Regions from separate parts of the Shewanella sp. YLB-07 genome, predicted to be linked through region 4. Evidence: predicted binding sites of a transcription regulator. Region 4 holds the regulator's gene; each other region holds the start of a gene.

Region 1 (3,183 bases), on a different contig from region 4:
CATGGACAAGCCATGCTTAGCTTCATAAAAGTCGAATTTGACTGGGCTGGCCCAGGCAAGATTCGCCACGAGTAAGAAAGACAGAAAGGTAAGACTTCTCATTATACTGAGTTTAGGGTTCTATAAGTGATTTAGTCTTTAAGTTTAGAAGCTAACAATAAAAGTGCGTACAAGAGGGGCAATAAAAAATAGACAAAAAAAAAGAGTGGCAGAGCCACTCTTTTTTTGGGAGGAGGTAACTTAGAATATCAGATGCGCTACACCAGCAATGATAGGCAGAGTGACCAGAGTACGCAGGATAAATACCACGAAAAGCTCGAAAATGTTGATTGGGATCTTGCTGCCCATCAATAGCGCGCCAACTTCACTCATGTAGATAAGCTGAGTCACAGACAATGCGGCAATGATGAAACGTGTCATATCCGACTCGATTGAGCTAGCAAGAATCGAAGGGATAAACATATCGGCAAAACCGACCACTATGGTTTTGGATGCTTCGGCCGCTTCAGGGACCTGTAACAGCTCTAAAAGCGGGATAAAAGGCATACCTAAATACTGAAATACTGGTGTATATTCCGCGATAATCAAGGCAATAGTGCCGATCCCCATGACAACAGGAATAACGCCAAACACCATGTCGATGACATTCTTTATGCCATCTGTAAATGTCTGCTTGATACCGTTGGCTTGTCCAGCTTTGGCGAGAGCCTGTTCTAAGCCCCAGGAAAATACACCGTGTCCCTGTGGGATCACTTCATCATCTGGGTGTCTTGGGGTGTTGTCGATATAGTTATCTTTCTTCCAACGCAGGGGAGGGAGTTTAGGGACGATAATCGCAGCCAAGATGCCTGCTAAACAAACGGTTAAGTAGAAAGGCACAAACATATGCTCGAGTCTGACCTGAGAGATTACTACCAGGGAGAAGGTAATTGACACCGCAGAGAAAGTGGTGCCAATAACCGCGGCTTCTCTCTGAGTATATAAACGCTTCTCATATTGCTTACTGGTCATTAAGATGGCGACGCTGCCATCACCTAACCAAGATGCCATACAGTCGACGGCGCTACGTCCTGGCAAGTTAAATACTGGACGCATTATTTTAGTTAATAACGTGCCGATAAATTCGAGTAAACCAAAATTCATCAGTAACGGCAGTAACATACCTGCGAAAATGAACACACTAAATAGTGATGGCAAGAGGTCATTTAAGATCAGCGCACCAGTATCACCAGATGTGATCGCTTCAGGACCCACACCGAAGAAGGTCATCACTACGAATATGGCGCCAAGTAAGCGAACAACCAGCCAGGCTGGCGTGACATTGAGCAGTGAGTTGAAGAATGCATGATTGATGATCATCGCAGGCTTAAACAGTTTAGTGATCACACTCGCCGTGGTTGTTATCGCGATAATCGCGGTGACTATAGCTGTGATCGTGTTACCAAGTAGGCTCTGTAGCCCCTTAGATACGATAGCGATTGGGATAGTGATAGCGTCGTTATAACTGATAGGCGTCATAAACAACAGTAGACCTATCAATGACGGAATAATAAACGTCAATATCGTTTTTATGTTATGGGTTTGTTTTTCAGCCACTTTTTTTACCCTAAATTACCGTTTTGGCACAATTGCAATAAGTTAACATTTCATCCGATTTGAAATTAATTTTGAATATCCATTCAAATCGAGGGGGGCAAGATTACCCCCTTAAATCCTGTATGTAAAACGATTCTCAGGCTTGATGGGATTAATCACCGTTAAAGCATAGTTATTACACCTTTCTGAGTATTTATATCTTAGTGAAATAGACAAGGATACATGATGTATGTTTTTGGTTTTGCTGTGGTTAATTTTTGTGGTTGCAGGTGTTTGGTTTGTGTTTCTTTTATGTGTTTGGTGGCGTTTTTGCAAAGGAAATCGACGTGCTCATGGAGTCACGCCGCTATTGTTCGAGGTGATAAAGCAAGGTTAGCCGAAAGTCTCTCTCATGCTCTTGGCTTTGTCGGCATTCATCTTCAGTTCGAGTGCCTAAGCTTCGGGGGATTGATATGAATGACACTGCCACCTCTAATGATAATTATTCTGTCAGTTAGCATTAAGGCATTATTGTCAGTGATGGCTAAACTTGATAGATAAAAGGTGGCGCCACCTACATGTTAATGAATAAGGAGAGGAGTAGATGAAACTCAAACTTAGGATCCTAGCGCTAATAACCTTACTTATTCCCTCATATCTTTTCAGTGTCGAGCAACCCCTATCTATCGCCTTTGTTGAGTATCCTCCTTATCATTTCACTTCAGGTGATGGCGTTGAAGGGATATCGATTCGCATAATAGAGGAGGCTTTTAGACGAACTGAGACCCCTATTGAGTTCAATGTCATGCCTTGGAGTCGTGCATTGATCTGGCTCAGACTTGGTAAGATTGATGGCATGGTAGGGGTATTTATTCGTCCAGAGCGACTGGAGTATATTGACTACAGTAAGCTTCCACTCTCGAAGGCACAGATACACCTGTTCGTTACTGAGGGCTCAAATATTGAATATAGCGAAGATCTGACTAAGCTTAGTCACTTTCGCTTCGGGGTAAAAAAAGACTTTAGTTACGGACCTTATTTTGATGATTTAGTCGCCCAGAATAAGCTCACTAAACTCACTTATGAAGTGGATATACCGCAACTACTAGTGAAACTATGTACCGGGGTCACTGATATCATGGTTGGGGAGAGGCGTAATAGTGAGTATGTGTTTAACCAGCTAATCAAAGAAACCTACCCGCAGTTGACACGCTGTAAAAAAATTATAGCGTTAACCCCAGCTATAGATGCAAGGCTTGCTTATTTGGCATTCTCTAAACAAAATCAACTTACCGATATTCGTGATAGGTTTGATGAGGCGATGAACTCAATGAAACAGGACGGTAGCCTTAATAGGATTATTCAATCTTATGACCCTCAACTAAGCAATTAACCTGGCAAGCCTCCACACCACTTGGTCATAGTAAAAGGGCAAGTTTTAAAGCTTAACTTGCCCTTTTACTAATCAACTAACTAACCGAAAGTATCTCTCATGCCCTTGGCTTTGTCGGCATTGATCTTCAGTTCGAGTACCGATGCTTCGACGGTTTGCACGGCGCGTAAGTTATCGTTACTGGCTAGGCTGATAGCGGCAATATTTTGATTGAT
Region 2 (3,183 bases), on a different contig from region 4:
AGAAAACTCGACCATACTCAGCATAAGTTGAAAATCACGCAAGGAGGGGTGATGGGGATCAAAGATTGGCCGTCAGGAGAGGGGCCGCGGGATAAACTGTTGAGCCATGGGGCCGGTCAGTTATCAGATTCTGAGCTGTTAGCTGTGGTGCTTAGAAATGGCTTAAAGGGATTGAGTGCCGTTGAGTTGGCTCGGAATCTAATCGCAGAGTTCGGCGGGCTCAGGGAGCTACTGAAGGCCTCTCAGCAGGAGGTCTGTAAATTACCTGGTATGGGGCCGGTAAAGTTTGCTCAGATTCAGGCTGCGGCTGAGTTTAGTACCCGGATTTCGGCGGAAAAGTTAAAAAGAGGCAAAATATTGAGTGATCCTGATTTAACTCGGGACTATTTAATGAGACAATTACGGGATCGTGCCTATGAAGTGTTCGCCATTTTGTTGTTGGACAGTCAGCACCGAGTAATTCAGTTTGTTGAATTATTCCGCGGCACCATAGATTCAGCGTCAGTTTATCCACGAGATGTGGTGTGTCTGGTGCTTGAGAAAAAAGCCGCGGCCGTGATTGTCTGCCACAACCATCCATCTGGAGTTGCGGAGCCAAGCCTGGCCGATAGGCGAATTACTGAGCGATTAAAGTGTGCCTTGGCAACCATAGATGTTTCCTTGTTAGACCATATGGTTGTAGGCGATCGCGAGATAGTTTCATTTGCAGAGCGGGGATGGATAGACTAACTATTCCTTGATCTTTGCTTTTAGATCCTGTATAAAATGCGCCCTCTGTTGTGTGCCTCAGGCGACGGCCGTGTTCGAGGTGCATTAATGCTCGAGCGTTAAAAATATTTTGTTTTGGAGAAGATTGACATGTCAAGAGTATGCCAAGTAACTGGCAAGAAGCCGATGGTTGGTAACAACCGCTCGCACGCGAAGAATTCTACGCGTCGTCGTTTTTTACCTAACCTACAAAACCATCGTTTTTGGTTAGAAGGCGAGAAGCGCTTCGTTAAGCTACGTCTTACCCCTAAAGGTATGCGTATTATCGATAAGAAAGGTATTGAAGTTGTTGTTGCAGAACTTCGTGCACGCGGCGAGAAGGTATAATAAACCATGGCTAAATCTAAAGGTAATCGTGAGAAGATCAAGCTAGTTTCTAGCGCTAAGACTGGTCATTTCTACACGACTGAAAAGAACAAACGTAACATGCCTGAAAAGATGGAAATCAAGAAATTTGATCCCGTTATCCGTAAGCACGTTATGTACAAAGAAGCTAAAATCAAGTAATAACTTGTTGCTAACTTCTACTAAAGCCCCTGATTCAGGGGTTTTTTTTTGCTTAAAATTTAGTTTGTTCAACGCATTGTCATGTAGATCGAGTAAAATGAATAATCTAAATTGTTATTCATTTGTGTTATTTTCATTTTATTAGTCCGCGCCCTATTTTAAAACAGTTTTTACATATCCACGATTAAATATAAATGCTTTTATTTTGAATTAAAATGCAATATCATGTTTGTTATAACCTACGGCTGTGGCCGTCAGTTTTGCATAAATGAATTAAGGTGAGAATATATTCGTGCGTACCACTGAACTCGTTGATGGATTTCGTCACTCAGCTTCCTACGTCAATTCCCATAGGGGCAAGACCTTTGTGGTGATGCTAGGGGGCGAGGCGTTAGCTAATAAACAATTTCGTTCGATCATTAATGATATTGCCCTCTTGCATAGTCTGGGGATCAAGATTGTTCTGGTGCATGGTGCCAGGCCGCAGATTGATGAGGCTTTGGCGGACAAAACCATCCTGCCTGAATACTACAATGGCGTAAGGATCACCGACGAAGATGCCTTTAAGGTGATTAAACAAGTTGTGGGTGGACTGCAGCTGGATATCACCGCCAGACTCTCCATGAGTCTGAGTAATACCCCGATGCAGGGGGCGCAGATCAATGTGGTGAGTGGTAATTTCGTTATCGCTCAGCCTCTTGGTGTCGATGATGGTGTCGACTATTGCCTGAGTGGCAAGGTCAGGCGTATCGATGTGCAAGGCCTCAAGGGGCAGCTGGAAAGTAATAGCATAGTGTTACTCGGGCCCGTTGCCGCTTCAGTTACGGGAGAGAGCTTTAATCTGACAGCCGAAGAGGTCGCCACTCAGATCGCAGTGAAACTCAAAGCCGATAAGATGATAGGTTTTAGCTCACAGAAAGGCATCCTGGATAGTACGGGTCAAGTGCTGGCCGAGTTGATGCCAAATGATGCTCAAGCTATCTTGAACGATTTAGACTTAAGCTCGAGTGTCTGTCCAGGTACTAAAGCCTTTCTCAAGGCCAGCATAGATGCCTGTCGAAATGGTGTTTCCCGTTGTCACTTTGTTAGTTATCTGGATGATGGTGCCTTGTTGCAGGAGCTCTTCTCCAGAGATGGTATAGGTACCCAGATTGTAACCGAGAGCGCCGAGCGTCTGCGCCGTGCCGGCATTGGCGATATAGGCGGGATCTTAGATCTGATCCGTCCGTTAGAGCAGAAGGGCATTCTAGTCCGTCGTTCCCGTGAGCAGCTGGAGATGGAGATTGAGCAGTTTATGCTTATCGAACGCGATAACCTGGTCATAGGCTGCGCGGCCTTTTACCCGTTCGAGGAAGACAATGCCGGTGAGTTTGCCTGTCTGGTGGTGCATCCAGAATACCGGGATGCCGACAGGGGGAGCATACTGCTTAAAAATATTATCGGTCAAGCCAGGGTCAGGGGCTATTCTAAATTGTTTGCCCTGACCACGCGCAGCATTCATTGGTTTCTGGAACAGGGTTTCGATATTGTCGATGTGGAAACCTTGCCAGATAAGAAGAAGCAATTGTACAACTATCAAAGAAAATCCAAGATACTCGCCTTAGAACTATAAGGTTCTGAGTAGCTGTGGATAGAAAATGCCAGCATTAGCTGGCATTTTTATTTGGAATTGATCTGTCTAATGATTCATTTGCCAGTCTGAGCTCTCAGGTATGCGGTATTGATGAGGATCTTTCGATATCCTATGCTGATAAAACCATCCTTCTCTAATCCAACAAGCAGTTTATTGGCAGTTTGGCGTGATAGGTTGAGGAAAGAGGCCAAGTGCTCTTGAGTGACATTCACCTGTAACCAGCCGGGCTTGTTATCCATGGGTGTCGCACTTATCTGTGCCAGAATCTGGATCAG
Region 3 (3,183 bases), on a different contig from region 4:
AGAAAATAAATAGTCTGGATCACGAATATTAGTCATAAATATTGGCGATAAAAAAGCCCCTTTACCAAAACGTAGAGGGGCTTTTTTGGGAAGTTAAGGTTCTAGATCCTAGCTCCTCGAACCTTAAGCCTTCAATCCAACATAATCCAAGTCGCTTTTATTTCAGTGTACTTATCGAAAGCATGCAGTGACTTGTCGCGGCCGTTGCCAGACTGTTTATAGCCACCAAACGGTGCCGTCATGTCGCCGCCATCATAATGGTTAATCCACACCATACCGCTACGCAGCGCCTTGGCGGTCTTATGAGCCTTGCTGATATCCGAAGTCCAGACACCTGCGGCCAGGCCGTAAATACTGTCGTTACCGATTGATATGGCTTGCTCCATGCCATCGAAGGTGATCACAGATAGCACGGGACCGAAGATCTCCTCTTTAGCGATAGTCATCTGGTTATTCACGTCACTGAATATGGTCGGCTGTACATAGACGCCGCCACATTCTGCCATCACCTGCTCGCCACCTTGTATGAGTTTTGCGCCTTCATCGAGCCCAGATTTTATATAGCCTAAGACATTATCCAACTGTTGTTTATCCACCACGGCGCCACAAGTGGTGGCAGGATCCAGCGGATGTCCCGGCTGCCAGGCTTGCATCTCCTCGGCTATCAATGTCAGCAACTCGTCTTTAACGCCAGCTTCCACCAACAGCCGAGAACCCGCGGTACAGACCTCGCCCTGATTAAAGGCTATGGCGGCTGCGGCGGCTTCGGCGGCCTTCTTAAGATTTGGCGCATCGTTGAAAACGATATTCGGGCTCTTGCCACCCGCCTCGAGCCAGACACGCTTCATGTTTGATTCACCGGCATAGATCATCAGCTGCTTGGCTATCTTAGTCGAACCAGTGAAGACCAAGGTATCGACATCCATATGCAGCGCTAAGGCCTTACCTACCGTATGACCGAAACCGGGTAGGACATTGAGCACACCTTTTGGAATGCCCGCCTCTATGGCTATTTGCGCCATGCGAATCGCGGTAAGTGGAGACTTTTCAGAAGGTTTCAGTACCACAGAGTTCCCAGTTGCCAAGGCAGGGCCTAGTTTCCAGCACGCCATCAAGATGGGGAAGTTCCAGGGCACTATGGCCGCGACGACACCGACCGGCTCGCGGGTGATCATGCCTATCTCATTGTGAGCCGTAGGCGCGAGTTCATCATAAATCTTATCGATAGCTTCACCGGACCAACGAATAGCTCGAGCGGCGCCGTCAACATCGACCGCACCCGAGTAGCGAATTGGCTTACCCATGTCTAAGGTCTCTAGCAAGGCGAGCTCGTCTCGGCTTTGCTCCAGCAAGTCGGCAAAACGTATCATGACCTGTTTACGCTTTACCGGAGCGAGTTCAGACCACACTCCTGAGTCGAAAGTGTCTCTGGCATTGGCCACGGCTATGTTGGCATCTTCTAAGTCGCAACTGGCAACCTGACACAGCACTCGGCCATCGACGGGGCTGACACAATCGAATCGCTCACCGGACACTGACGCTAAATACTCCCCCCCGATAAAGGCATCGGCCTTGATCTCTCCTTGGCTGATAAGTCTATCGGCTAGGTTTTGCCATTGTTCGCGACTGCTTGGTGTACTCATGATGACCTCTTGACGGGTGATTAATAGATCCTCAGATTACGCTTTTATCTGGCTAGGTTTCAATAAAAATTCAATATTTTTTACAAAATCGTCATTTTTGCTATAAATAAATGCACAAAAAGCTTTCATGTTCGTTATTTCTGACATAGCATGCAAAATATCAATCGCTCACAAAAACAACTAATACTGAATCAGGGTAGATGATATGACAGATATTCAGAATCACAACGAAAGCGAAGCTCAGTCTCTGGAACATTACTGGATGCCTTTCACGGCAAACAGACAGTTTAAAGCTAATCCCCGAATGCTCGCCGAAGCCGATGGTATGTATTACAAAGATACCTCGGGTCGAGCCATTCTCGATGGTACCGCTGGTTTATGGTGCTGCAATGCAGGCCATGGCCGCAAGGAGATCTCCGAAGCGGTAAGTCATCAGATTAAACAGATGGATTACGCCCCTTCATTTCAGATGGGTCATCCGCTGGCATTCGAGCTCGCCGAGCGCCTGGCTCAGATGAGTCCCCAGGGCCTGAACAAGGTATTCTTCACCAACTCTGGCTCAGAGTCCGTCGACAGTGCCCTCAAGATAGCCATCAACTATCACAGAGCCAATGGGGAGCCTACTCGTACTCGCTTTATTGGCCGTGAACTTGGCTATCATGGCGTAGGTTTCGGCGGTATTTCGGTGGGCGGCATAGGCGGCAATCGCAAGGCGTTTAGCCAGCAGCTACTGCCCGGTGTCGACCATCTCCCCCATACTTTAGATATTCAGGGCAATGCCTTTACCCGTGGCATGCCCACAACGGGCGCAGAAAAAGCCGATGTGCTCGAGCAGTTAGTCGCGCTTCATGGGGCAGAAAATATTGCTGCCGTGATTGTCGAGCCTATGTCAGGCTCGGCCGGCGTCATCTTGCCACCGCAAGGTTACCTTAAGCGTCTGCGCGAAATCACTCAGAAACATGGCATCTTGCTGATCTTCGATGAGGTGATCACAGCCTTTGGCCGTGTGGGCGATGCCTTTGCCAGCCAACGTTGGGGGGTGACTCCGGATCTTATCACCACAGCCAAGGCACTCAATAATGGCGCGATCCCTATGGGAGCCGTGCTTATTGATGACAAAATTTATGATGCCTGCATGCAGGGTCCCGATGGGATTGAGCTCTTCCATGGATACACTTATTCGGGTCACCCGGTTGCGGCCGCTGCTGCACTGGCGACCCTGAATATCTATGAAAATGACAAGCTGTTTGAACGCAGCAGAGAGCTCGAAGGCTATTTCGAAGATGCCATGCATAGCTTAAAGGATCTGCCAAACGTCATAGATATCCGCAATATAGGTCTGGTCGGTGCGATTCAGTTCTCCCCCAGTAATCAGGGCGTAGGCAAACGAGGCTTCGATGTTTTCGAGCGCTGTTTTGCCAACGGCACTCTGGTGAGAGCCACCGCGGATATTATCGCCATCTCCCCTCCATTGATTATCGATAAGCAAGAGATAGATCAGATAGTCAACACCTTAGCCGATGCCATTCGGGCGACCGAT
Region 4 (3,183 bases):
TTGAGCATGACAATATCCTTTTATATGATGTGGCCGAGGTAGCTCGCTTGTACCTGTTAGCCTGTGAGAGTCGGTGTTAAACCAAGATAGGCTTGGACTATTTTTCCTTGAGTATAGACACATACTAAATAAAGCTCACTTATTGACCCTGCTGAAGGTGTGAATTTGATACTCAATTTTCGTTGGGGCTAGGAAACCATATTTACTGTTAATCAACTTGAGAGTGGGATAGTGCAATTAAGACTGCTGCGAAAGGTATGACTCAAGCGTGCTGATTTTCTTTATGTTTGGGGGCTGTAATACTGCAGTTCGTCGACAAGCGGATCTCGGCCATGGCCAAGGCAAGTTTGCCTGTGGTGTCTTGTTTAAATTCCGGGGTTGAGCACTTAGGGGGATAGTCACCAGAGCCAAAGGTGACAGAGGTTTAAAACCGAAACACATTAAGTGATCGGCATTAAACTCTTAGATGTGTTTTTTATAGTGTGGATGAACCCGATCACTCTTGGGTATCTGCATCCCAGTAATTGGTTGGACGTTTGGCATAGATCTCATCGACTGCCCGGACCAAGACCTTGTTATTTTCCGGATAGACCACCACGTCGTGCTTATCCCGGTTGCCTATGACCAGAAATACAAACTCCTTGTCTGAATCATTTCTGAGGGTGTGAGCTATGGCTGTATCGGCATTGAAGCAGATATAGTCGCCTTTTTTAAAGGGATGAGGCTCGCCATCTATGAGCAAAGTGGCTTCGCCTTCTAAGGCGTAAAGGTGCTCCTCTTCCTTGGTGTGATAGTGAGCTACGGTTGATAATTTCCCTGGGGCGAGGCGCTCCATGGTCACACCTATTTTTTCGCATCCTGCAGCATCGCCGATATGTTTCTGTTGGCTGGTATATTGTTCTGAATGTTGCCAGGACTCCCAACAAACATCATCGACTTTAATTATTTTATTTATTGTCATCATACATCCTTAGCCCGAAGCTGCCACTCTACTATAGTCTGACTAACTCTCGCACGAATTAAAGTGTGATTCAATATATTGAATATCTTCTGCGGTTAATTATATTTACTGTGAGCAAAAGACAGGTATTCGAGCATTGAGGGATCTGTCAATCTGGGGGAGGGTGAGTTAGTTGTGCACGGGGTGTGTTTATTTTTAATAATGAAATGAAAAGAGACGCCATAAGCGTCTCTTTTTCTATGATGGAATTCATGGTCTTCCGAGGCCTGGAATCTCACATTTTCCTTCGGGAACTTGCTTAATCCGTGTAGTTAAACAGAGATTTAACCGTATTCAAGGTCCTGCTTATCTCGTCTATATCAGCTGGTGTAATGAAGATGGTATCATCGCCGGCAATGGTGCCCAAAATGCCCTCTGGCTTACCTATAGAGTCCAGCAAGCGTGCAATTAGCTGGGCCGCTCCGGGACTTGTTCTGACGACTATCATGGCTTGGTTATGATCAACATCCAGTACCAGGTTCTTTAGCGGGCTCCCGGCTGTGGGAACACCCAGTTCAGCGGGTAAGCAGTAGACCATCTCCTGCTTGGCATTTCGGGTTCGCACCGCACCAAACTTGCTCAGCATTCTGGAGACTTTCGACTGATTGATGTTGCTGTAGCCTTCGGCTTGAAGGGCGATAACAATTTCACTTTGGGAGCCAAAACGCTCCTCTTTCAAAATCGACTTAAAGGTCTTAACAAGTTCGTCTTGATTTTTATTTGCTTGCATAGTTTTTGTGTTCTTTTATTCAAAAATCTTCTCTATTTTGAATATTTCAGGCTTTTTTGTCAACAAATACCCGAGTAAATTGAATAAAAATGCAAGTTATCAAGGGGGAGATTTATTATCTAGTATAATATAGCCGGAGTTGGGCTAAGCTGTAGAGCGGAAGTCGATCGGTTTAGCTCGGATCGTGCAGGTTAATGCCTGTATAGCTCACCATTTTAGACGTTTTCTTGATGGCAATTAGAAATTAAATCTAATCAAGACTAAGGGATAATTGAAATTTATTCATTATTCCAGTAATGTTGCGCCATCTGGAAAGATAGATCTATATCACAAATATCCAAGAATTGACGGAGATAACTATGAAAGTTGCTGTACTTGGTGCCGCTGGTGGTATTGGCCAGGCTCTTGCCTTATTACTAAAAACGCAATTGCCAGCCGGTTCAAAACTATCCCTTTATGATATTGCTCCTGTAACACCTGGTGTTGCGGTCGATTTAAGCCATATCCCGACAGCAGTCGAAGTTAAAGGCTTTGCCGGTCAAGATCCATCTGCTGCACTGGAAGGTGCCGATGTGGTGCTTATTTCTGCTGGTGTTGCACGTAAGCCGGGCATGGATCGTTCAGATCTGTTTAACATCAACGCAGGTATCGTAAGAAACCTGATGGAGAAATGTGCCGTAACTTGTCCAAAAGCCTTGATTGGTATTATCACTAACCCAGTCAACACGACAGTCGCCATCGCCGCTGAGGTGTTAAAAGCTGCCGGTGTTTATGACAAGAATCGTTTATTCGGTATAACTACACTGGACGTTATTCGTTCTGAGACCTTTATCGCCGAAGCGAAAGGACTAGACGTTGCCGATGTTAAAGTAAGTGTTATCGGTGGCCACAGTGGTGTGACGATTCTTCCACTACTGTCTCAGGTAGAAGGCGTAAGCTTTACAGATGAAGAAGTTGCCGCAATGACGACTCGTATCCAGAATGCGGGTACCGAAGTGGTTGAAGCTAAAGCCGGTGGCGGCAGCGCGACACTCTCTATGGGCCAGGCTGCATGTCGCTTCGGTCTATCTTTGGTTCGTGGTCTTCAGGGTGAAGAGAATGTTGTTGAGTGTGCCTATGTCGATGGTGGCAGTGAGCATGCAGCATTCTTCGCTCAGCCAATTCTATTGGGTAAGAACGGCGTAGAAAAAGTACTGGCTTACGGTGACGTGAGTGAGTTCGAAGCTAATGCTCGCGATGCTATGCTAGATACATTAAAAGCAGATATCACTTTAGGTGTCGAATTTGTTAAGTAAGCTTATTTGGCGTTAAACCTAATAAAAAAGGAGCTCTAGGGCTCCTTTTTTGATCGCTCATTTTAGCTAAGATGATTCAGGTTCTGATTGTCTAAAACCGTGTTCTATAGTAAACAGAATCTTATATCAAACTGCACTAGGGCCTATCGTATTAAAGA

Evidence for each region. Region 4 encodes ArgR, which controls arginine synthesis, uptake and breakdown. Its sites were predicted from a motif close to ANTGAATANNTATTCANT; they were not measured.
Region 1: the regulator ArgR is predicted to act here: its motif matches at 1,667-1,684, upstream of FS373_RS08775 (YjiH family protein).
Region 2: the regulator ArgR is predicted to act here: its motif matches at 1,480-1,497, upstream of argA (amino-acid N-acetyltransferase).
Region 3: the regulator ArgR is predicted to act here: its motif matches at 1,701-1,718, upstream of FS373_RS11495 (aspartate aminotransferase family protein).

Annotation. Positions count from the first base shown of each region.
Region 1 is NZ_VOQB01000003.1:436,844-440,026, reverse strand. Features, by position in the region: gene FS373_RS08780 (two-component regulator propeller domain-containing protein) at 1-102, opposite strand, end outside; gene FS373_RS08775 (YjiH family protein) at 241-1,596, opposite strand; gene FS373_RS08770 (substrate-binding periplasmic protein) at 2,180-2,968, shown strand; gene FS373_RS08765 (methyl-accepting chemotaxis protein) at 3,049-3,183, opposite strand, start outside.
Region 2 is NZ_VOQB01000020.1:42,914-46,096, reverse strand. Features, by position in the region: gene radC (RadC family protein) at 52-729, shown strand; gene rpmB (50S ribosomal protein L28) at 859-1,095, shown strand; gene rpmG (50S ribosomal protein L33) at 1,102-1,275, shown strand; gene argA (amino-acid N-acetyltransferase) at 1,568-2,887, shown strand; gene FS373_RS28700 (Crp/Fnr family transcriptional regulator) at 2,962-3,183, opposite strand, start outside.
Region 3 is NZ_VOQB01000004.1:430,751-433,933, reverse strand. Features, by position in the region: gene FS373_RS11505 (dicarboxylate/amino acid:cation symporter) at 1-13, shown strand, start outside; gene FS373_RS11500 (aldehyde dehydrogenase) at 132-1,643, opposite strand; gene FS373_RS11495 (aspartate aminotransferase family protein) at 1,849-3,183, shown strand, end outside.
Region 4 is NZ_VOQB01000005.1:302,695-305,877, reverse strand. Features, by position in the region: gene FS373_RS13325 (methyl-accepting chemotaxis protein) at 1-8, opposite strand, end outside; gene FS373_RS13320 (cupin domain-containing protein) at 497-964, opposite strand; gene argR (transcriptional regulator ArgR) at 1,260-1,730, opposite strand; gene mdh (malate dehydrogenase) at 2,090-3,025, shown strand.